3 regions of the Paenibacillus sp. Y660 genome follow, and region 1 is predicted to be linked to each of the others. Evidence: riboswitches for the same ligand, from Rfam matches in the RefSeq annotation. Region 1 holds a riboswitch; each other region holds the start of a gene.
The links. A riboswitch is a leader RNA that binds a small molecule or an ion and turns the genes downstream of it on or off. The one in region 1 is predicted to bind cyclic di-AMP.

Region 1 (7,814 bases):
TCAACAACGCTGGCATTATTCGCCGGACTCCTGCTGCTGAGCATAGCTATGAGGATTGGCAGGATGTGCTCGACGTGAACCTCAATTCTGTCTTTGTCCTTTCCCAGCTTGCGGGCAAGCATATGATCGAGCAGGGCTCCGGCAAAATCATTAATATTGCATCAATGCTCTCCTTTCAAGGAGGCATTAACGTTCCCGGCTATACATCCAGCAAGCATGCGGTTGCCGGTCTTACGAAAGCGCTGGCTAGCGAATGGGCTGGCAAAGGCCTGCAGGTTAATGCGATTGCTCCAGGGTATATGAGCACGGACAATACGGAAGCACTTCGCGAAGATCCTATTCGCAGCGCCCAAATTCTGCAACGGATACCAGCAGGACGGTGGGGAACGTCTGAGGATTTGATCGGGCCGGCGGTATTTTTGGCATCCGCAGCCTCTGATTATATGAATGGCCATATTCTTGCTGTAGATGGCGGTTGGTTAGTCAGATAGAGCGAGCAAAATCAATAGGACTTTCCCTACGCAGCGTAGACTGCGAGAGGGAAGGTCTTTTTATTTTGCTACTATTTAATCTATAAGCCTCATTAGTGATTTTTAAATTAGATACTAGAGAGATTATAATAATCAAAGCTGTTTAATTTAATTCGGAATGGAGGATGCATAATGGAACCTATAATAATAACGCCAAAGGTTGGAATAGGCCCATTTAAGCTGGGAATGAGTGAACGAGAAGTACAAGAAACTTTTAAGGATTACGCTAATTATCGCAGCTCAGATAATCCATATAACCCTAGCTATTTTGAACAGTTAATTACAAAGTTCGGGTATGATTCAGATAACAAAGTTAATTTTATTGAGATTGGCAATCGATATGATGTACCCGAAATTGTCTGTCTTTATAATGGGATTGATGTTTTTAGAACTAAGGCTGATGAGCTGGTAAAAGAAATAGATAAGGAAACCCAATATGTTAGAGATCATGATTCAGAAACAGGGTATTCTTATATCTTTAATGAGATTCAATTGTTGCTTTGGAGAGAACGTGTATTGACTGAAGAAATCTTAAAATCAGAGGAGTTTTTAACAGAGTGGAGCCCTGAGAATCAAGAGCTTGAAAAACGACACTTTTACTTTACTACAGTTGCTGTTACATCTCCTGACTATCTAACTCAACTTTCGGATCTTATAAATCGATTAAAAAATGAGTTCTCACAATCTGCCTTGTAGATCGGTCTTCTTGCTTGCACGTAAGAGGACAATCCATCCATCTTGTATTAAAATAGGAGTAAATTCGAAATGCTTGGAGAGGGTCGTCATGCGCTCTACGATTGCAATTGGCATTGCTGGCGGGTCTGGCAGCGGGAAAACCACATTGAGTAAATTTCTTGCCCACGGCCTTAGCCATTTTAAAGTAAAAGTCATACATATGGACAAGTATTATAAGAAGGAAAGGCCGATAACGGTTGCTTCATTTTCTGGCAAAGCTTATGAAGATTTTAACGATCCGGCTGCTGTTGATCTGGATTAGGTATTAGAGGATTTCAATGAATCTTTGTCCGATAAGGATGACGTAATCATTATTGAAGGTTTTTTGCTGTTCCATTTTTCGCAGCTAAGAGAATGTCTTGATTATAAAGTGTTTGTGGATTGCCAGTCCGATGAAAGGCTCGCAAGACGATTAGGGAAATTTTCGAATGAGCGTCACTCCATGGATGAAGCGATAAGCGAATATTTGGATTTGGTGAGACATACCCATGATCGGTATGTAGAGCCGACACGCTGGTACGCGGATTTAATCGTTAATGGTTCACTTGGATCGCAGAAGGGAAGTCAGATTCTGCTGGATTGGGTATTGCAGAAGTTGGAGGGATCCCGGATATAGAGCCTGAAAAATAAACAGTCCAGAACCTAGTGCTTGTTCTGGACTGTCTATTTTTGGTCATGAAATCAGTCAATCCAAAGAAACATAGGAGACAGAACGTTGACGCAAAACAGATTCTTCAAGATCGCTGTTGTACGGAGACGAATCGGCGGATTGTGCCAGGACATGATTGACTGCAGAGGCGAATAGGTCGAGAATACGTCCGTCCTCATCCGTTTTGTCGTATTGAAAATGGTGTAGAGGCGGAAGAGAGACGCTGCCGATAAAGCTTTGGAGCAGATCGCTCCATCGTTCCAAGTCAATCGAATCTTCGGTGTCGCTCGCAAACAGCTCGCTCCAGCCGAATCCTTGATCACTTGTTAAACGGAGACAAATGCGGTGGCCTGCAGAATCGACTGCGAGAGCAGGGATGACGAATAGCTCGATTCGTGTGACGGATAAAGAAGGGGTCTGTTCCGTGAAAAGGTGCAAATGATTTGCACAATTGGTCAACATGAAAAAATCTCTCCTTTGTTCGCTTACGAGGTTAGCTGTCGGATTCGGGCTAGAGAGAATGCCCTACCAGGGTTACAAATCCCTGGATTCACCCCTTGCAAAACGTTAGAAAACGTTAGCGTTGGTTCCCCCGCTTTTTCATTCGAAAAATTCAGCGTTAATAGTGTACTCTTCATTATAATCCCTAATTGCTTATCTGTAAATCTTTCGAATTAAAACAATGATATGTACGAGATTGCTTGTTTGAATAAAACAGTCTCATCCCATTCGGATTTACCGGTTGAACAAGATGAACGAGAATCCGTCAAGCTCAAGGCTGCGGCTGCAAATAAATAAAAAACTCGCACGTCCTTTATCATCGAAACAGGCTTGGATAGCACGGGAGTTCCCACAGCTGCTCTACTAGATTCACTGGAATTGTTTCATGAATGGCTTCTGATTGCGTGATCATTCGTAATCTCTCCTCCAGTTCGCTTTCGAGGTTAACTGCCATAATCAGGCATGCCGTCTATAGTAAACCCGAATGCGATCATTGTAAAACAGTTGTATTTCGGGATATGGCATCCTTTAGCCATTTTACAAGAAAAACTATCAATATCTTTATAAAAAAAGCATAATTCGCTGGATAACTCGTTTATTCTCTTCTATTCTCCTCTTTAGAAAAATCTGATTATTTCCGCTGAAAAGTGGCTTGTGGGTGCATATCATTATTTTCGAAAATAGGAGTAAAACGTAGAAATAGTGAGATATATCGAGATCGAATTCTATGTAAGCGCTGCGAAACGTTCTGGGGGTCTGAAATTAGCTAAATTCGCCAGCGGGCTCTCTTTACAGTGGCGATAGCGAGGAGTAAGATTCGATACAGGATTTACTAATAAGTTTCGATTTGCTGATCGCTGAGTTTCCGTGAATGCGGAAAACGGGGGAACCAATAAATGAGCTTTGCGCATGTTCGATGTGAGAGTCGAACGGCCGTAGAGCAGGGGTGAATCTTTGACTGGTGCCATGGATACTGGTCAAAGTAGGGCGACTCTCACCGCCCGAATCCGACAGCTAACCTCGTAAGCGTGGATTAGAGAGGAATGATGAAGCTTGTGATCGATTAATGTCGACCACAGAGTGTCATAAGCCTCTGTGGTTTTTTGCTGCCCAAAAACAGAGCAGCTGCTTGAAATGGTTTTAATTTGCTGAATCCTGCAGCAGCAGGAACGGGGGAACCAACGAAGAAAAGGCGTGTATGTACGCTCTTTGCTTCATGGGGTGAATCGCTTGGCAGCAGCCAGGCGTAGGGCAACTCTCAAGGCCCGAATCCGACAGCTAACCTCGTAAGTGTACTCGAGAGAGGCAACAGCCATCGCGCTTCCCGCGGCTTATTTTAGCTGCGGGCATAAGAAGCCGCGGGATTGGTTCCTCTTATCCCAAGGCTTCTTTTTGTTGCCTTTTTTACCAAATGGAGGATAAGCAAGTTGTTGGAAGAGCATATTATCGTAGCTGGATACAACGAATCCGGCAAATCATTTATTCGAACTTTAATGTTTCATCAAATGAAATTTATCGTCCTGACAAATAGCAAGCAGGAGGAGAAGCAGCTCCGCAAGCAAGGGATCATAGGCGTGCATTATATCAATACAAATGATCGCCAAAGCTGGCAGCCGCCGCATTATCCGATTCAAGATGTTTTCATATTCGAGAGCAGCTTTGCACTAAGCTGCCGCTTTGTCCATTGCTGCCGGACTTGGACGACCAAGCCGATCTACGTGATCACGCAGCAGTGGAATCCGCGGGCCGTTTACAAGGGGCTCGGTGCGGACCATATCGTATACTCGCAAACCGGTGAAGTCGGTTTTCTTTTAAGTCACAAATAATGCAGGAGGGAATTCAATATGCAGGATGTTTATATGATCATCGCTTTGCTGGCCTGCTTTGGTTTATTTTACGGATTTTTGACTTGGTGCGGCAGCGTAATCGACCAAACGGGAGGCGGAAGCGAATGATTATCGTGATGGTTATGGCTTTATTTGTTTTCGTTTATCTCATCTATGCCTTAATTCATCCGGAAAAGTTTTAATGGAGGAGGATCATCTACGATGGATATTTTTCAATTGCTGATCGTCATTGCGATTCTGTTATTGCTAGTTAAGCCATTAGGAACCTACGTCTATCACGTATTCTCGAATGAGCATAATCGCTTAGACAAGGTGTTCGGAGGCTCTGAGCGGCTTATCTATAAAATCATAGGTTTAAAGCGGCGAGAGGACATGAGCTGGAAAATGTACGCCCTTAGCTTTATCGCAACCAATATCATATTGGTAGCTTTCAGCTATTTGATTCTGCGTTTGCAAAACGCGCTTCCGTTTAATCCGAACGGGATGGGGAGCATGGAGCCGACGCTTACGTTTAATACGGTCATCAGCTTTATAACGAATACGAACCTGCAGCATTACAACGGGGAAAGCGCCTTATCCTATTTCTCGCAAATGGCGGTCATCATGATGATGTTTACGTCAGCGGCTACGGGCTTCTCGGTTGCGATCGCATTCGTCCGCGGCATTACGAGCCAAGGGCAAGCGATCGGCAACTTTTTCGAGGACTTTGTCAAAGCGCATACGCGAATTTTTCTTCCGGTTGCTTTTGTCATCACGCTTGTGCTCGTTGCCCTTCAAGTGCCGCAAACGCTTGATCCGACATTGACCGTCAAAACGCTAGAGGGCGCGATGCAGCAAATTGCGATTGGTCCTGTCGCTTCGCTGGAGTCGATTAAGCATTTGGGAACGAACGGCGGCGGATTTTTTGGCGCCAACTCGGCGCATCCCTTTGAGAATCCGAATCCGCTGACGAACGTCATCCAGATTTTATCGATGTGGGCGCTGCCCGCTGCACTGCCTTACACCTTCGGCCTATTCGCCAAAAACAAAAAGCAAGGCTGGGTTGTGTTCACAGCGATGATGTGTCTGTTCCTCGTGTTCCTGAGCGTAGCCTACACGTCGGAGAAAACAGGCAATCCAGCGATAAGCGCGCTTGGAATCGATGCTTCGCAAGGCAGCATGGAAGGCAAGGAAGTACGGTTCGGCATCGCGCAATCCGCATTGTTCACAACGGTGACAGCGGCAGCGACGACCGGTACCGTTAACAATATGCATGATACGCTTACGCCGCTCGGCGGCTTGGTGCCGCTTGGCGAGATGATGCTGAATGTCGTTTTTGGCGGCAAGGGTGTCGGACTTATCAACATGCTTATGTATGCGATACTCGCCGTGTTCATATGCGGGCTAATGGTCGGACGAACGCCGGAATTTCTGGGTCGAAAAATAGAGCCGCGAGAAATGAAGCTTATTGCGGTCGCTATTCTTACCCATCCTTTCATTATACTAGTGCCAACAGCAATCGCCTTTATGACGGATCTAGGCAAAGGAGCCATCACAAATCCGGGCTTCCATGGCATAAGTCAAGTGCTGTATGAATTTACATCCTCGGCAGCGAACAATGGCTCCGGGTTTGAGGGACTAGGCGACAACACGCCATTTTGGAATATTAGCACAGGGCTTGTCATGCTGATGGGCCGCTATATTTCAATAATCGCGATGCTGGCAGTTGCGGGTTCGCTCGTACGCAAGCAGCCTGTGCCGGAGACGATTGGCACATTCCGCACGGATAATGGACTATTTACCGGATTATTAATCGGCACTGTGCTTTTAATCGGTGCGCTAACCTTTTTGCCGGTCATCGTGCTTGGGCCGGTCGCAGAATATTTGACACTCCGCTAACGGATGAGGTGAATGATAATGAATAGTAACCAGAAGAAGAAGCTGCTGCCCGCAGCTGCGGTTAAGCGCGCTGTGCTTGATAGCTTTATCAAATTAAATCCAGCTCTTATGATGAAAAACCCGGTTATGTTTGTCGTTGAGGCAGGTACATTTATCGTGCTGCTGATGGCGTTGTTCCCCGCTTACTTTGATTCGGAGGAGCGAATCGGCTTTAATGTAACGGTATTTTTCATTTTGCTGTTTACGCTGCTGTTCGCCAATTTTGCCGAGGCAATTGCGGAGGGCAGGGGCAAGGCTCAAGCGAATTCACTTAAGAAATCCAAGCAGGAAATGAGCTCGAACAAGCTGGTCGGCGACTCTGTAAAGGTCATCTCCTCGACGGAGCTGCGCAAGGGAGACATCGTTATCGTCTCCCAAGGCGAGATGATTCCCGGCGACGGAGAGGTCATTGAAGGCTTGGCTTCGGTAGATGAATCGGCCATAACGGGAGAATCGGCTCCTGTTATTAAAGAAGCGGGCGGCGATTTCAGCTCTGTAACGGGTGGAACACGGGTAGTCAGCGACCGGATAAAGGTGCGGATGACGAGCGAGCCGGGCGAGTCATTTATCGACCGGATGATTGCACTAGTTGAAGGGGCAAAACGTCAAAAAACGCCAAACGAAATCGCTCTGAATACGCTGCTGACGAGCTTGACGATCATCTTTTTAATCGTCGTCGTAACCTTGCAGCCTATCGCTAAATATTTGGATATTCAATTAGAAATACCTGTACTAATCGCGTTGCTTGTTTGTCTCATTCCGACGACAATTGGCGGCTTGTTATCCGCGATTGGGATCGCGGGCATGGACCGGGTTACCCAGTTCAACGTGCTGGCGATGTCAGGTAAAGCCGTTGAGGCAGCAGGCGATATTAATACGATGATTTTGGATAAGACAGGTACGATTACATTCGGCAACCGGATGGCAAGCGAGCTTGTTCCCGTCACAGGCAGCAATATTCAGACGCTTTCGGAATGGGCAGCGATCAGCTCGCTAAAGGATGAAACGCCAGAGGGCAGATCCGTGCTCGAATGGATGAAGAAGCAGGGCGTGAGCTATGACGCATCGCTTGCCGAAGGCGGCGAGTTTGTAGAGTTTAAAGCAGAAACGCGGATGAGCGGCATCGATTTGACGGATGGACGCCACGTTCGCAAAGGGTCTGTCGATGCTGTTCGCAAATGGGTAACGGCACAAGGGGGCAGTATTCCTTCCGATCTGGAGCATATTTCGAATACGATCGCAACATTAGGCGGAACGCCTCTCGCGGTAGCGGTTGACAGCCAAATATTTGGCGTTATTTATTTGAAGGACACCGTGAAGCCGGGGATGAAAGAGAGATTCGAGCAGCTTCGCGAGATGGGCATCAAAACAATTATGTGTACGGGCGACAATCCGCTAACGGCTGCTACCATTGCCCGAGAAGCGGGAGTGGATGATTTTATTGCCGAGAGCAAGCCGGAGGACAAAATTGCCGTTATCAAGCGCGAGCAAGCGGACGGCAAGATGGTTGCGATGACGGGCGACGGCACAAACGATGCGCCTGCGCTTGCGCAAGCGGACGTTGGCCTAGCGATGAACAGCGGAACGATTGCCGCGAAGGAAGCAGCCAATATGGTAGATCTGGATTCCGATCCC
Region 2 (7,814 bases), on a different contig from region 1:
CCTGTAATTCCTATTCCTGGTGCAAATGCCGCATTATCTGCGCTGATTATATCAGGCTTGCCGACAGAACGATTTTTATTTGCCGGGTTTCCGCCGCGTGAACGAAAATCGTTAATGAAATGGCTGAAGGATATGCTGGCTCAGAAAGGAACCCTTCTTTTTTACGAGTCCCCACACCGTATTGTTAAGACATTGGAAGCTGTTTTGGAATGTTTGGGTGATCGTCATATTGCATGCATTAGAGAGCTAACGAAGCGGCATGAAGAGGCTGTGCGCGGCCGGGTATCGGAATGTATCGAATGGTTTTCGGAGCATCCGCCGCTGGGTGAGTTTTGTATCGTCGTGGAAGGATCAGAAGGCTCTGGCGCTATCGAGCAACCAATTGCTGAAATTTGGTGGTCTGAGCTTGACCTTGCTGCTCATGTTGCTCATTACGAGGAGCAATACGATCGAAAGGAAGCGATAAAGATGGTTGCCGTAGATCGAGGATTGCCAAAACGAGATGTATATAATGAGGTTAATAGATAAAGATGTATAGATAAAATTAACTAGATAAAAAAAAGACCTTCCTGGCCGGGTTCAAGCGCAGGAAGGCATCAAGGAGTATAAAAAAGGTTAGAATTAACAAGTTGATAAGTCCAGTATAACCGATTTTTTTTATTTTGTCACAGGTGTTGGCATTTCAGACAAACAAATATGACAAACAATTTTTCCTTTGAAGTAAGATACGTTTTCTGCATTGCCACAGAAGATACATGCAGGCTCGTATTTCTTAAGCATGATGCGCTCGCCATCAACGTAAATCTCAAGTGCATCCTTCTCGCCGATCCCTAGCGTACGGCGTAACTCGATTGGAATAACAACACGACCTAGCTCATCAACCTTACGAACAATACCAGTAGATTTCATCATAATATATCATTGCCCCTCTCAAAATACGATTCGTCATCGTTCGACATAAATTTTGCTTTTTATGATTACTATAATACCAACGATTACCATAATAGTCAACCAATAAAATTGACTTTTATACTTCGATGGGTTAAGTATTTGACTATACACAAGGGTCATATTACTCTGTAATAGAATACAACAGCTTCGACATTTTGGAAACTGATTTACGACACAATTCGACAATAGTTTAACATTTTGTGTCGAAAATATGAACAAAGGAGATGAGAGACGATGAAGCAGCAGTTGACCGAAGAGAAGGTTTTTAAAGACCCTGTCCATCATTATATTTATGTGCAGGACCAGACCATTTGGGACTTGATTAATACGAAGGAGTTCCAGCGTTTGAGAAGAATACGCCAATTAGGAACCTCGTATTTGACCTTTCATGGCGCGGAACACAGCCGATTCTCGCATTCGCTGGGAGTCTATGAAATAACGCGTAAAATTATTTCTCAATTCGAGCGCAACGGCTATCCTGATTGGCCTGCCGAGGAGCGGCTGGTCTCGCTTTGTGCGGCTTTGCTGCATGATGTCGGTCACGGCCCGTTCTCCCACTCCTTAGAAGAAGTATTCGACACGGAACACGAAGAGTGGACCTGCAAAATTATTCTTGAGCATTCGGAAATCAATCATGTGCTGCGAGCTGTATCGGAAGATTTCCCTTCACAGGTTGCTGCAGTTATCCAGAAAACATATCCAAAGCCAATCGTTGTAAGCCTCATATCTAGCCAAATGGATGCTGATCGCATGGATTATTTGCTTAGAGATGCTTATTATACTGGCGTAAACTATGGAACCTTCGATTTAGAGCGCATATTACGCGTATTGCGACCTTATAAAGGGAAAATTGTAGTGAAAGAGAGCGGGATGCATGCCGTAGAGCATTATTTGATGTCTCGCTATCAAATGTATTGGCAGATTTACTTCCATCCAGTAACAAGAAGCTCTGAGATTATTTTACGTCAAATATTTCGTAGAGCACAGGAGCTTTATGTGGGTGGCTATACATTTGAATGGTTGCCGAACCCTCTTAAATGTCTGCTTCATAACAACATGACGGTGAATGATTATTTGAAACTGGATGAGGCGCTAGTTCAAACGGCTTTCACGCAATGGGCAGAGGAGCAGGATTCGCTGTTAAGCGATCTTTGCGATCGATTTATGAACCGTCATTTATATAAGTACATAACGATTGATAACCCTGATGATCAGCTTTTAAATGAGATTAGCGATTGCTTCTCTTCTATAGGAATGAATCCCGATTATCATATGGAAATTGACTTCCCGTTTGACCTGCCATACGACGTATATCGACCGGATAAAAAAGAAGGAGAAAAGAAAGAAAAAGCGCCGATTTTGTTGTTGGACGGTCAGGATGAAATAAGTGAAATATCTGCCAAATCCGACATCGTTCGTTCAATAACCGGATTGCATCAGGGGCAATATCATCTGTATTATCCGGAAGAGCCACTCAAAAAAAATATTTCACAAATACCTGATTCATTAAAAAAATTATTTAAACTCGACTGAAGGAGCCTGACACTAACATGACATTGCTATTTGATACCCACACCCACTTAGACTCATATAAGTTCGATGAGGATCGCCACGAAGTTATTCAGCGCGCAAAGGATGCAGGCGTGCACATGCTCCTTAATATCGGCTTTAACCGCGAGACCATTCCAACGACGATAGCGCTTGCTGAGCAGTATGAATTTATTTATGCGGCTGTCGGCTGGCACCCGGTTGACAGCATTGACATGCTTCTGGAGGATTTGGAGTGGATAGAGCGTTTATGCGCGCATGAGAAGGTTGTTGCCATCGGTGAGATCGGTCTTGATTATCACTGGGATACCTCGCCCAAAGACGTTCAGCAGCGCGTATTTCGCGAGCAAATCCGTCTTGCCCGTAAAGTAGGCAAACCGATCGTTATTCATAATCGTGACGCGCACGAGGATGTTATTCGAATTTTGCAGGAGGAAAATGCAGCCGAGGTTGGCGGGGTCATGCACTGCTTCTCCGGCAGCCCCGAAACCGCGAAGCAATGCCTCGATATGAACTTCTATATTTCGTTCGGGGGACCGGTCACTTTCCAAAATGCAAGGGTTCCCAAAGAGGTGCTCAAGCAGGTTCCGCTCGATAAAATTTTGATTGAAACCGATGCTCCGTATTTGGCTCCCCACCCCTTCAGAGGGAAGCGAAATGAGTCCTCTTATGTGGCACTAGTCGCACAGACTGCAGCCGAATTATTAGGCAAATCGGTAGAAGAAATAGGTGCGATTACGACCGAAAACGGTAAAAAATGTTTTGGTATTGTATAAAAACGAGAGAAACAGAGAGAATTTAAGACCTTTATCGCGTAAAAACTAATTTTTATAGCGATTATCGCTTAATTTTTCCGTCTTTATCCACCATTTTAGCTTAAATCGTCTTTTATCGTATCTTTACAATTCACCTCGTATGAGGTTATGATTCAACTCAGAGCATTACATTTTGTATTGGATTTCCAGTTTGCGCTTAATCTCCATCTGGAGAGCGGGGGAACCAAATACGGGTTTTATGTACCGTGTTTTGAATTCTTCAAGGGGTGAATTTCGGAACCTTTGCCATGAGCATTGCGTTTTCGAATAGGGCGTCTCTCTTGCCCGAATCCGTCAGCTAACCTCGTAAGCGTTCATAGAGAGTGATCAACCTCGTGCATCCATTTTTCTGTATCCCAGCGTAGTCATTTACCGGGAAGCCACGAAACAGATCCTCTGTCGACGGCTTCTTTTTATTTTCGAATAAACGGGAATTTGTCGACATAGGGATAAAAGATGGGGGTGGGAGGATCGATAGCAGTACTGGATTGCGTGCTTGCACGCCAATATACTATAGTCGCGTCAGTTGTATCATGCGTAACACTTGGCGGCGGGGCTATGAAGGAGGACCGATGAAGTGGGAATACTCCAGGTTAAGGACACCCATGGGAAACGATCATCCAGCATGTCTTTCGCATTGCGATGGAAGCGTGAAAACTTGCGTTTGATTCTTTTGAGTGCTACTATCTCAATCGCTATGACTTTCATGTTTTTGGTGTTGTTGTACGGAACGGCTGTCAAAAGCGTCTCCGTAGTAGTGAATGGACAAGAAACCGTTGTGGAAACGAAGCAATGGGTCCTGCAACGCCTACTGGATGAACAAGCTATCGCAATTGGACCACATGATGAGGTGTCCATACCGCTTAATGCGGCAATAAAGGACGGAGATCGAATTGAGGTAACTCAAGCGATTCCGGTAATTGTGAAAGCTGATGGCAAGACCTCTACTGTATATACGACAGAGAGAACAGTGCAGGCAGCGATCGAGGAATTAAATATTCCAGTTCGTAATCATGATAAAGTAATGCCTCCGCTTAATACGGTAGTTGATTCGGAATTAACGGTAACGGTTGTACGGGTTGACACGAAGGTGTCTGAATCCGAGCGTGCCATGCCGTACTCTATCGTAAAGAAGAAAGATCCTACGCTGGAAGCGGGTAAGGAAAAGCTCGTGCAAACCGGCAAGGAAGGCCTTATTGTTGAACATATCGAGAAGCAGTACGAGGACGGAATTCTCACTTCGAAGAAGATGGTCAGCAAGGTTGTCGAGACCGCTGCGGTGGACCATGTTATCGCGATCGGAACGAAGAAGGCTGAGCCTAAAGTGACTGTGCTCTCAAACAAAAGCCCGAGTGTTGCCATGCTGACAAAGAGCGGTGTAACATTTAAGGCCAAAACCGTACTTAAGAACGTCACGCTGACTGCTTATTCAGCAGGTGTCGCTTCTACAGGTAAAGATTCGGATCATCCGGATTACGGAATTACGGCATCCGGTTCCCGTGTAAAAGAAGGACGGACCATAGCGGTTGATCCGAAGGTTATTCCGATCGGCTGGTGGGTTTATATTGAAGGCATCGGTTTCCGCCGGGCTGAGGATACCGGCAGCGCGGTGAAGGGCAAAAAAATCGACGTATACTTCGATAGCAACAAAACGGCAAATAAGTTTGGCAGGAAGAAAGGCTTTACCGTTTACGTGCTCGGGCCAAATAAACCTTCTTCAAGCTAATTGCAGGATTACCATCATCTTATCGTAATATTCAATTAAATATGCCATCATAAGGAGAGGCACTGCCTCTTCTTTTTGCATGTTTGCGGGCTTATAAGAGTTTATGTTGAAGGGAATGGTCTTGATGATCAAAGAGATCATTGTCGTTGAGGGTAAAGATGATACCGCAGCGATAAAACGGGCGGTTGAAGCGGACACTATAGAGACGAATGGTTCGGCTATCGGTGAGGATGTATTAAGAAGAATAGCGCTGGCGAACGAGCGCCGCGGCGTCATTATATTTACAGATCCCGACCATGCGGGAGAGCGCATTCGCAAAATCGTTGCGAGGCACGCTCCCGGGTGCAAGCATGCTTTTTTGCCGCAGGAGCAGGCGTTGTACAAAGGGGATATCGGCATCGAGAACGCAAGTCCGGATGCGATTCGTACGGCACTCTCAGAGCTCCGTACAGAGTCGCTTCTCGAATCGGGTGAGATAAGCTTTGAGGATTTGATGGAAGCGGGGCTTATCGTGCATCCTGACGCTTCCAATCGGCGCCTTGTTATGGGCAAGCTGCTCGGGATCGGATATGCGAACGGCAAGCAGTTCTATAAGCGTTGTACAAGCTTCCGTATTTCCAAGGTGGAATTTGCAGAAGCGTTCAGACAAATGGAAAAGGAACTGGAGGGATAGAAGATGAGCGATCACGAACACAATGAGCAAAGCAAGGCATCGGTGAAATCTGTGCCCTTCGAGGTGGCAACGCCAAAGCGAACCAAAGAGATTATTGCCAAATACGGCTTCTCTTTCAAAAAAAGCCTCGGGCAGAACTTTCTGATTGATCAAAATATTTTGAACAACATCGTGGCTGCTGCCGAGCTGGACGAGACGAAGGGAGCGCTTGAGATTGGTCCCGGGATTGGCGCGCTTACGCAGCGGCTTGCACAAGCTGCTGGCAAAGTGACGGCTGTGGAGATCGATAATCGGCTTATTCCAATTTTAAAGGACATATTGGCTGAAGAGCAGCACATCACGGTCATACATGGCGATGTGCTCAAACTTGATTTGAAGCAGCTGTTCGAAGAGCAGTTTGCAGGGGTAACGGGCGTAAGTGTCGTTGCCAATTTGCCGTATTATGTGACTACGCCTATTTTGATGAAGCTGCTCGAGGAGAAGCTGCCGCTTGAGCACATCGTCGTCATGATTCAGAAGGAAGTGGCTGAGCGGATGGCTGCAAAGCCAGGCGGCAAGGAGTACGGCAGCCTAAGCGTAGCCGTTCAGTATTATTGCGTGCCTAAGCTTGTCTGTACGGTGCCGCATACGGTGTTTATTCCGCAGCCCAATGTCGATTCGGCTGTTATTAAGCTATCCCTGCGAGATAAGCCTGCCGTGGATGTGCCTGATGAGGATCATTTTTTCCGTGTCGTGCAGGCGAGCTTCGCGCAGCGAAGGAAGACACTTGCGAACAATCTGACTGCCTTTGTAGGCAAGGAACGGCGCGAGGCATTAACGGAGATGCTCCTGAAGAACGAAATTGACCCTATAAGGCGCGGCGAGACGCTTTCGCTTGAGGAATTTGCGCGTATTAGCCGCAGCATGCTGGAAGCGGGCTGGGGAGCTCAGACGGTTAAGTCATAAAAATACTCACCATTCGCTCTATCTGCCCATAGGATAGACGAAGAGGTGATTTACCCATGAAGCAAGGGGACCTGGTCGTCCGCAAATCGTATGGCGGTGACGTGCTGTTTAAGGTTGAAGCTGTTCGTACAGAAACTGCTGTTCTGAAAGGCACGGACTACCGATTGCTTGCGGATGCTCCGATTCCAGATCTGTCGGTCGTACGCGATCCAGAATCGACAAGTGCGGTTCAGCAAGTTCGAATTAAAGTCAATGATTCCTTAAGACGTATGCACTCTGAACGAGAACGTCAAGCGGTTGAGAACGAGGATAATATACGGCATGCGCTGCAGCAGAGCCAGCCATTTTTTGAAGTGCCAGGAAAGGTTCTTCATCTCGATGGCGATGGTAACTATTTGAAGAAGAGTATGCAGTTATACAACACGATGCATGTTCCTTCTCATGGCCTCCATGTGCATGAATCCCAAATGGCTGATGTGCTGTACCGACTGCTGCCTCAAATCCAGCCGGATATTGTCGTCATTACCGGACATGACGGTGTATTGAAAAATCGCGCGCAGATGGACTTATACAGCCTGAGCAGCTATAAAAACTCACAGCATTTTGTTAATGCGGTTCGCGTTGCTCGTGAATACGAGAAGAATCGTGACGGATTAATTGTTATTGCGGGTGCTTGCCAATCGCATTTTGAAGCATTGCTTCAAGTAGGCTCCAACTTTGCGAGCTCGCCGGGACGTATTTTAATTCATGCGCTCGATCCTGTGTATATAGCCATTAAGGCAAGCTATACATCGATTAAGGACACGATCAACTTAGCAGATGTTATACATGGCACGATAAGCGGAATTGACGGTGTTGGCGGCATTGAAACGATGGGACGCTTCCGTGTTGGCTTGCCAAAGCCTAAAATAACGGCATCCTCTTCTGTTTTAAAGCAATAATTTTGTTAAAATTAGTAAACAAGCAACGCCAAAAAGGCGTGGATTTGTTTGTGAAAGTTGAAGCAACTTCTTAATATGTATATTATTTGCTAATCTATGCACGGTTTTTTAAAAAATGGGTGAAATCACCGTTGACAAGTAAATAATCTGGCTGATATAATATTTTGCTTTGTTTGACAACCCTCCTCTTTTTAGTTATAATGGACAAGGAAAGA
Region 3 (7,814 bases), on a different contig from region 1:
GCGTCGCTGCTTGTCGAAGGCGTTGAGACGCGTGAGGATTTAGCCCGCTCGATTCAGGCCGGCGCCCGTTATGTGCAGGGCTTTATGTTCGCAAGAGCAGAGCCGCAGTTCCGTGAGCCTGATTGCTTCGCGCCTATTATTGAGTCGGAGCTTGAGCAGCGCCTGCTGCATTTCGTAGGGGCTGAGCGCTATTGGCAAAGAAAATCCGAGCAACTCGCGGAGCAGCTTGTCGAGCTGGTGAATAAGGCGAGTGTACTGGAGCAGAAGGATGAGTGGATTGAGCTTATCTTGCACAAGCTTTACGATCATTGTATAAGAGTATATTTGTGCAATGAGGACGGCATTCAGCTGTCCTCCAATTATTATCGCGTATCGGACAAGGATTGGCTGCGCGAGGAGCAGTACCGCGGCGCGAACTGGAGCTGGCGGCCATATTTTGTGCCTAACCTCGTACTGCTGAACGAGAACCGCCGTGCTATCGTGTCTCGCGCCTATACAGATCTGGAATCTCACGCTTGGATTCGAACCGTTTCGGTGCTTATTGCACCCGGACTTATTTTATTTATGGATTTAAAGGATACGGAACGGGAAGCCCAGCGTCTCTAATGGCCGGAAAGCTCTTCGTAAACCATGCAATGGCATTCGGCAAAGCCAGTGGGGGTCGAGCGCGAATAAGTGTCCGTAATGCGGAAGCCGGCGCGTTCGTAGGCACGAGCTGCCCGCGTGTTCCAAGTGAGCACCTCTAGGTCAATTTCATTTTGCGGAGCGCGTCGCTTTGCTTCTGCAATAATGAGCCTTGTGAAGGCGGGGCCGAGTCCATGGCCGCAGAGGTCGGGACGCAGACCAAGGCCAAGCCGGGTTACTCCCGTTAAAGGGAAAAATTGCGCAAAACCAATTAGCTTCTGTTGACCACATAGAACTGCAGCATATTGCGCTGCGCGAAGGACGGGATCGCCAAATTCGATTCCGTCCTTTTTCATTTGCTTCCAATCGGGCCAATTGTAAATATCGTAAGGCGCTTCATAAATCCAGCTGCATATTTCCTCGGCATGACTCGTTTCAAGCGGACATATGGTCATATCAAGCGGATCTCGTTTATAATGGTTGGAGCTTTGTTTGTTCTTCACATCAGTCGCCTCCGATCGATCCATTCGTTTAAAGTGAAGAATGAATGAAACAAATTTATTATAGCAGATAGACGCAGCGAGAACGTGCGTATATAAGGAGAACCGTAAGCATGAAAAAGTTACTTTGGCTTGGCTGCTTGTCTTACTTGATCATTGGCGTTGCCCATGTCGTGGGCGGGACTATTTTGGAACAGCTCATCGATCATTATGGCTTGACCTATAAAGACGGCGGGCAATGGATTATGAACCAGTTTCTTGGATTTCTGGTGGGTGTGCTGCTTGCGCCGTCCATAACGACAAGAATCGGGAAGAGGGGGGCTGTGCTGCTCGCGATCGGTATATTGACGCTTAGCGAGGCAGCTTATAGTCTATTGCTCCCTTGGGGCTGGATGCTCGCGATTGCACCGCTTGCGGGATTTGGCTTCGGCATGACGGAGGCAGTCGTCGGCGCGATGATTATCGACCTGGCAAAGAACGGAAAGGCCTCGGCCATGAGCAGGCTGGAAACTTTTTTTGGCGTAGGCGCATTATTGATCCCGATTGCAGCGGCTTATCTGATTCAACAGAGCGTCTGGCAGGTTTCTTTCCCGATATTGGCTGCGATGTCAGGCATTACGTTCGTTCTCTGGCTGACGATGTCGTTCGGGGAGCTGGACGAGCAGCTGGGATATATTCCGAGAGCTGCGGCAGAGCAGGACAAAGCGAACAAAGCTGCCGATTCGGTTGCCGCTTCTGCTTCGGAATCATCTGCCTTCTTTGGTTATCCGCGCAAAGCGTTGCCGTTTCTGCTATTATCGGCGTTATTTTTTATGATTTATGTTGGCATGGAAATGAGCTTCTCCAACTATTTGCCGTCTATTCTTATCGTCCGCTCAGGCGTGGAGGAATCGAGTGCGGCAGCCGCGCTCAGCCTGTTCTGGGGGACGATGGTGCTTGGGCGTCTATTTGCAGGCGTGCTTGCTGATCGGATGGGGTATTCGCGTTATTTGCTCATCGCTACGGCTGGCGCCTCGGTCGTCTTTGTTTTTATGGCGATTATGGGGCAGCTCAGCTGGATGCTGGCATTGGTCGCGCTAAGCGGCTTGTTCTTCTCAGGCATCTTCGGCATCGCCCTTGTTTATGCCAATGAGCTTATCCCGGGAATGACCGAGCGGACAACAAGCTTGCTGGTCGCATGCGGCGGCCTTGGCGGCGCTATTTTCCCAAGAGTGACCGGCTGGTTTATGGACCAGTATAACGTACAGTCTACGCTATGGTATATTAGCTTGCTGGTCGTGCTGATGCTTCTTCTGCTGGCGGCTATGCTCGTGCTGGGAAGAAGAGAGGCGCAGCGCGGGTTATAGCTCAAGAAAAAACCTCCACATTCGCTGTTTCAAAGCGGCGGTGGAGGTTTATTTATTAATAATTCAATATAAGGCATGCTTGTCTAAAACGATAGTCCGCTAAGGACGATGCAGCTCCAGCTATTTGAGTATGGTCTTGTACACCTCGATGGCTCGCGCGCGCGACGCTTTTAGATCCACGATGGCGCCGCTTTGCGGCTTATGAATCTCTTTGTCCGAGAGATGTGCGAGATGGGGCAGCCAGCGCCGGATGTAGCTGCCGCTAGGATCATGGGTGCGCGACTGCGTCTCGGGATTCATGATGCGGAAGTAAGGCGCTGCATCATAGCCTAGCGATGAGCACCACAGCCAGCCGCCGCGATTAAGCGCATTGTCATAGTCGCTTAAGTGAAGGCGGAAATGCTGCTCCCCAAGCGTAAACGGACAAAGCAGGTTTTTCGTTAGAAACATGGCCGTTACCATTCGCAGCCGATTCGGAAGATCCCCCGTGCGGTTCAGCTGCGTCATAGCCGCGTCGATGATCGGAATGCCAGTGGCAGCGGCAGACCATGCCGCAAGATAAGCATCAGAGAGCGGTGACAAGTTCGCCAGCTGCTCGTAACGGAAGAAATCTTCATGGTACATGGCCTGGTACAAGTAGAAATCACGCCAAGCCAGCTGACGGATCCATGCTTCGGCACCGGGCAAGCCCTGCGTAAGCTCGTAGGACTGACGCGCCGATATAGCGCCGGTGTTCAAGAAGCGAGCGAGCCCGCTAGTATGCTCCTCCGTGTAGATGTCCCGACTATCCGCATAAGAGGCGAGTCGCTCGCGTGCAAAGCGATCCAGCTTAGCTGACGATTTCTGTGAGCCTTCTACTCTCGTGCCGCCAAGCGAGTGTGAAATGGCATCCGGCAGCGCGAATTGCAGAGCGACCTTGGTGTTGATTTCGCTTAAGGTCGCGAGATCCTGAATCGTCGTCTCGCCCGCCTTGCTGTAGTACTCTTGCATATAGCTGCTCCACATGCGGTAGAAAGGCGTAAACACCTTGTAAGGCTCGGATCGCCGAGCATACGCAGGGAAAGCTTCCAAATCGGCCAGCGGCGCATCAGCAATCGATATCCAGCGGCGATTCATGGCTCGGACGGTTAGCTGAAGCCGCTCGTCGCGCCGGCGGGAGTAAGGCGTGTAGTCGGCATGGGCGATAACCTCATCTATCGGATGCGCCTCTAAGAGCGCTTCGGTAATCGAAGCGGGATCGCCATGCAGGACATGCAGCTCTTTCCCCGCCTTGGAATAGCTGTGCAGCAGGGAGGCGGCTTGCGCCATAAAATTACGGCCGCTGTGACTGTTTAATCTGCCTCCGTCCGTGAGGACAGGATCTATGATTAGCAAATGAATGCCCTGCGAATCCTTATTTCTCAAATAATCGAATGCGCGCAAATCTTCGGTACGCAAATCCTTGCGATGAATAAACAAATACATTGAGACTGCTCCTTCCCCTTAGCGGCGCAATAACAGCAAAGCCGCATGTCATTTGTCGCTTGAGGACAAACAACTGCGGCTTTGCTGAGTGAGTCTACCCGTGCAACTCTCATACAGAGAGGGAATAGGTTACTCTATTGTCCGTCGGCGTATGCTTGGAAAGAATCTGCATCCATAACACGACGAGCAGTTATAAAACGATTTTCATAATAGGAGGAGTTAAGTTTGTCTGTCACAACGCCTCTGCTAGAAGAGGAATGTGTAAACTTGCCATCTCCTATGTAAATGCCTACGTGGGATACCGTGCTGTTGTTTCCGCCAACTGTGTCGAAGAAAACAAGGTCTCCCGGAATAAGGTCCTCTTTAGCAACCTTATCGCCTGATTTTGCTTGCGAGCCGGATGTGCGTGGAAGCTCGATGCCCATTTTTTCGAACACATAGCTCGTAAATCCGGAGCAATCAAAGCCTTTCGACGACGTTCCGCCGCTTTTGTACGGTGAACCGATAAGATCATTGATGAAGCCGTTTAGTTTTGAGTCTGCGAAAGCGCTCCCAGCCTGGAAAGCGAGTACGAGAACGAGACCCAGTAGTAATGCGGTAACCTTTTTCAATTGTGAAACTCCTTCCAATGCCGACGAGGTTAGCTGTGGGGTTCGGTTGAAGGCTCCCTATGACTCCTCAGGCGCTGACAAACGTCAAACGTCGGAATCAATTCACCCAGAGTGGTTCCCCCGTTTTCCAAATAGGAAATTAGGCAGTTTTTTATTGCTCCTGAGAATTATTCGATTATTTTCATTGATCTCCTGCCTTTCCTGACTATTTCTAATAATTCTCATGTAACCTTTTGACTATTTGCTTCGTTTAACCGTTTATTGTGTAAAATAAACACTCATCACTAGTTCTTTCTAACTAAATGCAATGACTCAATTTCATTAATTATGTGGATCTGTTGTAAAATATACCGATTTGTCCCCTTGGCATCCTGTCTTAAAGACTATTCAATCATGCGGATAATGGCGGTATGATAGCATTTTGCGGAGAAAGATTAAAAAACTCTCATGCGAAGAATGACGAGTTAAAAAATTCAGTTTGCGGCATGAAAAAGGAGCCGTCCCTCAAGATCTATCATCTTGAAAGACAACTCCATCTACATGTAGACAAGCTATTATTTCGCAGTAATGATTTTTTCAGAGATGAGCTGCGGGCCTTCGTTCTTTTGCTCCATCCAGAACCGGAGCTTGTATTTGCCTGAAAACTTAAATTCATAGGAGACAAGCTTGGAGCTGAACCAGAAGGTATCCTTTTCGACAAACTCCTTGAAATCAACATCAGATTGGCTGCGGCCGTCAATGGTCGTTTCTTTATCGTTAGGATCGACAATCGTGACCTTGAATTCAGAGATGGCAACGTTCAAATTATCGATTTGCGCCTGCACCAAAAACTTCTGAACCGTACCTTTATCAACTTGCCCAAACATCGTCCGCTTCTCATTCATCAGAAACATATGAACATTGGGCTTCTGAATGACAAGCTTCTTATCGCTCCCCTTCCACTGCGTAAAAGCCTGCAGGGAATCGCTTAAGGAACGAATATTGATATAAACCTTATCATCAACTAATAAACCATCTTCAATGGATTGCTTATTATTAAAAAGCAGCGTTACTTTTTGTAACATTTTGTCTGCTGCAACCAATGAACCGCCCGATAAGAGCAAAACCATGGATAATAAAATCAGTTTTTTGCGCATCATTTATGTGTATCCTCCATTGTTCATTTACTTTCATCTATATATACAGAAATTGCATGATTTAGTTGCGGTCTATTTTGAAAATAAAAAAAGCCTCGTATCCACAATAATTTGTGGAGCCGAAGGCTTCTTCAGGTTAGGATTGTTTCGTCTGTAGACAATCGTACTGCGCGGCTATGGTCCATACCTTCACTACTGTTTTTACGAGGTAATAGCCTTGATGAAGGATGAGCGCGAACAAGCCGGCCCAGAGCATCGATAAGCTGGTGACAACGAGCCCGGCAGCTGCTCCGATCCCCCACATGATGAGTGAAATGGCTGCGAAGGAGATAAAGTTTCGAAGAGCCTTCCATAAGGAACGGAATACGCCTTCGCCCGATGTGGCGCCGAATTGCATAGCTAGAAACAGCAGATGCAGCACCGTACCCCACAGCAGCCACAGGCCGGCCCCAGGCAGCACCGCTCCCAGCAGCTCTGGAATGGAGCCGCTCTCCAGAAGCGCATCGAAGCCGCGCGGGAGCAGCCACCAAGCGGGAGCCAGCGATAAGACGCTTTCCATCCAGTACAGAAGCACAACAGGCTTCCAGTTTTTGCGAATGCCCTCAAGGAAGCGGGTTCCTCCGACTAATCTCGTTTGATTCAGCGAGTAGAACAGACCGGCGTTAAACAAGGGCGTTAGCAGCATTCTAATAACCATGAGGCTGCCGAGGGTCCACACATACGGAGTGATCAAATCGGTCTTGAACAGCTGGAACTGGGCTTCGGTCAAGAAGAGCTGGGCAGCGGTGTCGGACGGATAGGAGCTCGGATACCGCCGCAGCAGCGGCGAGACGACCGAATCAATGAAGCGATAGAGGAAAAACCCCCATAGCAGCTGATACAAAAATAATAAAATAACAAGATAAAAATGTTTAACCGCGAGTTGCCAGCCTTGCTTCACATGTATCTTCATCGTTTATCGCTCCTTGAACGCAATTACTTACCAGCTCAGCGACCCGAGCAGCCCTTCGAGCAGCTTGACTGCGCCAATGCTCCACCTCGTGCGCTTATCCTCCGGCAGCTCGGCCTGCATATAGTTGTTGATAAGCTTATTGTCGAGTACGTTGCTGTGACCCGGATCGATCATTGCCCATTTGAGCGGCGCGGAATGCAGCTGCGTATATTGAACGTGAGATTCTTCGGCATTCCATAGCTTCGTTAATTTATTGCCGTCGGTGAACTGCAAAACGACCTTGATCTCGCCGTTGCTGCCGCCGTTCTTCTTGACGAGCACGACTGACTCGTACATATTGGCGCCATCTTGCGCAACCGGGCGAACGCGGATCGATTCGACCGAGAAATCGGCCATTTGGTCGTCGTACACATATTGGCTGAAATAATCATGCCATCTCGCCTTCGTCACCGTCTCTACGACACGCTGGAAGTCGGCAGTGGAAGGATGCTTAAACTTATATTTTTGGAAATAGGTCCGTAAAATCTTTTGCATCGTTCTGGAGCCAACTTGATTCTCAATGCCAACGAGCACGAGCTTCGCTCGCATGTATACGTTCTCGGCGTATTGCGTGTGGCTGCCGTATGCCCAGGATGGCTGCTTGAGCGGCGCAGGATTGGTCATGTAGCTGGCTTCCATAGGCAGATTCGCTTCCATTCCATACGCGGTCTCCATGACCTTGTCCTCGGCGTAGGACGTGAATCCCTCGTCCAGCCAAGCTTCCTCGAATTCATTGGAGGCGACCATGCCGTACCAATATTGATGGCCGATCTCATGCACGACCGTTCGCTCCAAATCGTAGCCGGGATTTTCCTTCTCGGCTGCGAATGCGGTAATGAGCGTTGGATATTCCATGCCGCCAGCACCGTTAGCCCCTTTGGGAGGCACGACGATCGACAGCGTGCTGTAAGGGTATTCGCCATACCATTTCGCATAGCTTGCGAGCACGGATTTGGCTGCATGCATATAACGATCCTTCAGCTTGGCATGGCTCGGATCCAGATAGAGCTTAATCCGTACTCCAGGTATGCCCGTATCGGAGTAGGCGGTTTCCTCATAGACGAAGTCCGGTGACGCCGACCATGCAAAGTCATGAACGTCATCGGCATAAAATTGGTAAACCTTCATTTGATCCTTGATTT

Region 2: another riboswitch for cyclic di-AMP. It lies ahead of AC2TDN_RS20640 (resuscitation-promoting factor); the one in region 1 lies ahead of AC2TDN_RS15630 (NAD-binding protein).
Region 3: another riboswitch for cyclic di-AMP. It lies ahead of AC2TDN_RS20900 (C40 family peptidase); the one in region 1 lies ahead of AC2TDN_RS15630 (NAD-binding protein).

The regions. Positions count from the first base shown of each region.
Region 1 covers NZ_JBXBBJ010000013.1:3,852-11,665, forward strand. Annotated here, with positions in the region: gene kduD (2-dehydro-3-deoxy-D-gluconate 5-dehydrogenase KduD) at 1-491, shown strand, start outside; gene AC2TDN_RS15610 (hypothetical protein) at 663-1,226, shown strand; gene AC2TDN_RS15615 (P-loop NTPase fold protein) at 1,201-1,527, shown strand; gene AC2TDN_RS15620 (uridine kinase family protein) at 1,552-1,881, shown strand; gene AC2TDN_RS15625 (hypothetical protein) at 1,951-2,376, opposite strand; cyclic di-AMP (ydaO/yuaA leader) riboswitch at 2,382-2,543, opposite strand; cyclic di-AMP (ydaO/yuaA leader) riboswitch at 3,261-3,459, shown strand; cyclic di-AMP (ydaO/yuaA leader) riboswitch at 3,552-3,723, shown strand; gene AC2TDN_RS15630 (NAD-binding protein) at 3,843-4,241, shown strand; gene kdpF (K(+)-transporting ATPase subunit F) at 4,385-4,444, shown strand; gene kdpA (potassium-transporting ATPase subunit KdpA) at 4,464-6,140, shown strand; gene kdpB (potassium-transporting ATPase subunit KdpB) at 6,159-7,814, shown strand, end outside.
Region 2 covers NZ_JBXBBJ010000022.1:58,799-66,612, reverse strand. Annotated here, with positions in the region: gene rsmI (16S rRNA (cytidine(1402)-2'-O)-methyltransferase) at 1-528, shown strand, start outside; gene AC2TDN_RS20655 (AbrB/MazE/SpoVT family DNA-binding domain-containing protein) at 658-912, opposite strand; gene AC2TDN_RS20650 (HD domain-containing protein) at 1,186-2,484, shown strand; gene AC2TDN_RS20645 (TatD family hydrolase) at 2,508-3,275, shown strand; cyclic di-AMP (ydaO/yuaA leader) riboswitch at 3,459-3,643, shown strand; gene AC2TDN_RS20640 (resuscitation-promoting factor) at 3,892-5,040, shown strand; gene rnmV (ribonuclease M5) at 5,165-5,713, shown strand; gene rsmA (16S rRNA (adenine(1518)-N(6)/adenine(1519)-N(6))-dimethyltransferase RsmA) at 5,717-6,658, shown strand; gene yabG (sporulation peptidase YabG) at 6,715-7,599, shown strand.
Region 3 covers NZ_JBXBBJ010000023.1:35,063-42,876, reverse strand. Annotated here, with positions in the region: gene AC2TDN_RS20920 (EAL domain-containing protein) at 1-606, shown strand, start outside; gene AC2TDN_RS20915 (GNAT family N-acetyltransferase) at 603-1,079, opposite strand; gene AC2TDN_RS20910 (MFS transporter) at 1,238-2,470, shown strand; gene AC2TDN_RS20905 (FAD-binding domain-containing protein) at 2,591-3,934, opposite strand; gene AC2TDN_RS20900 (C40 family peptidase) at 4,069-4,545, opposite strand; cyclic di-AMP (ydaO/yuaA leader) riboswitch at 4,549-4,701, opposite strand; gene AC2TDN_RS20895 (hypothetical protein) at 5,100-5,684, opposite strand; gene AC2TDN_RS20890 (hypothetical protein) at 5,818-6,633, opposite strand; gene AC2TDN_RS20885 (M1 family metallopeptidase) at 6,661-7,814, opposite strand, start outside.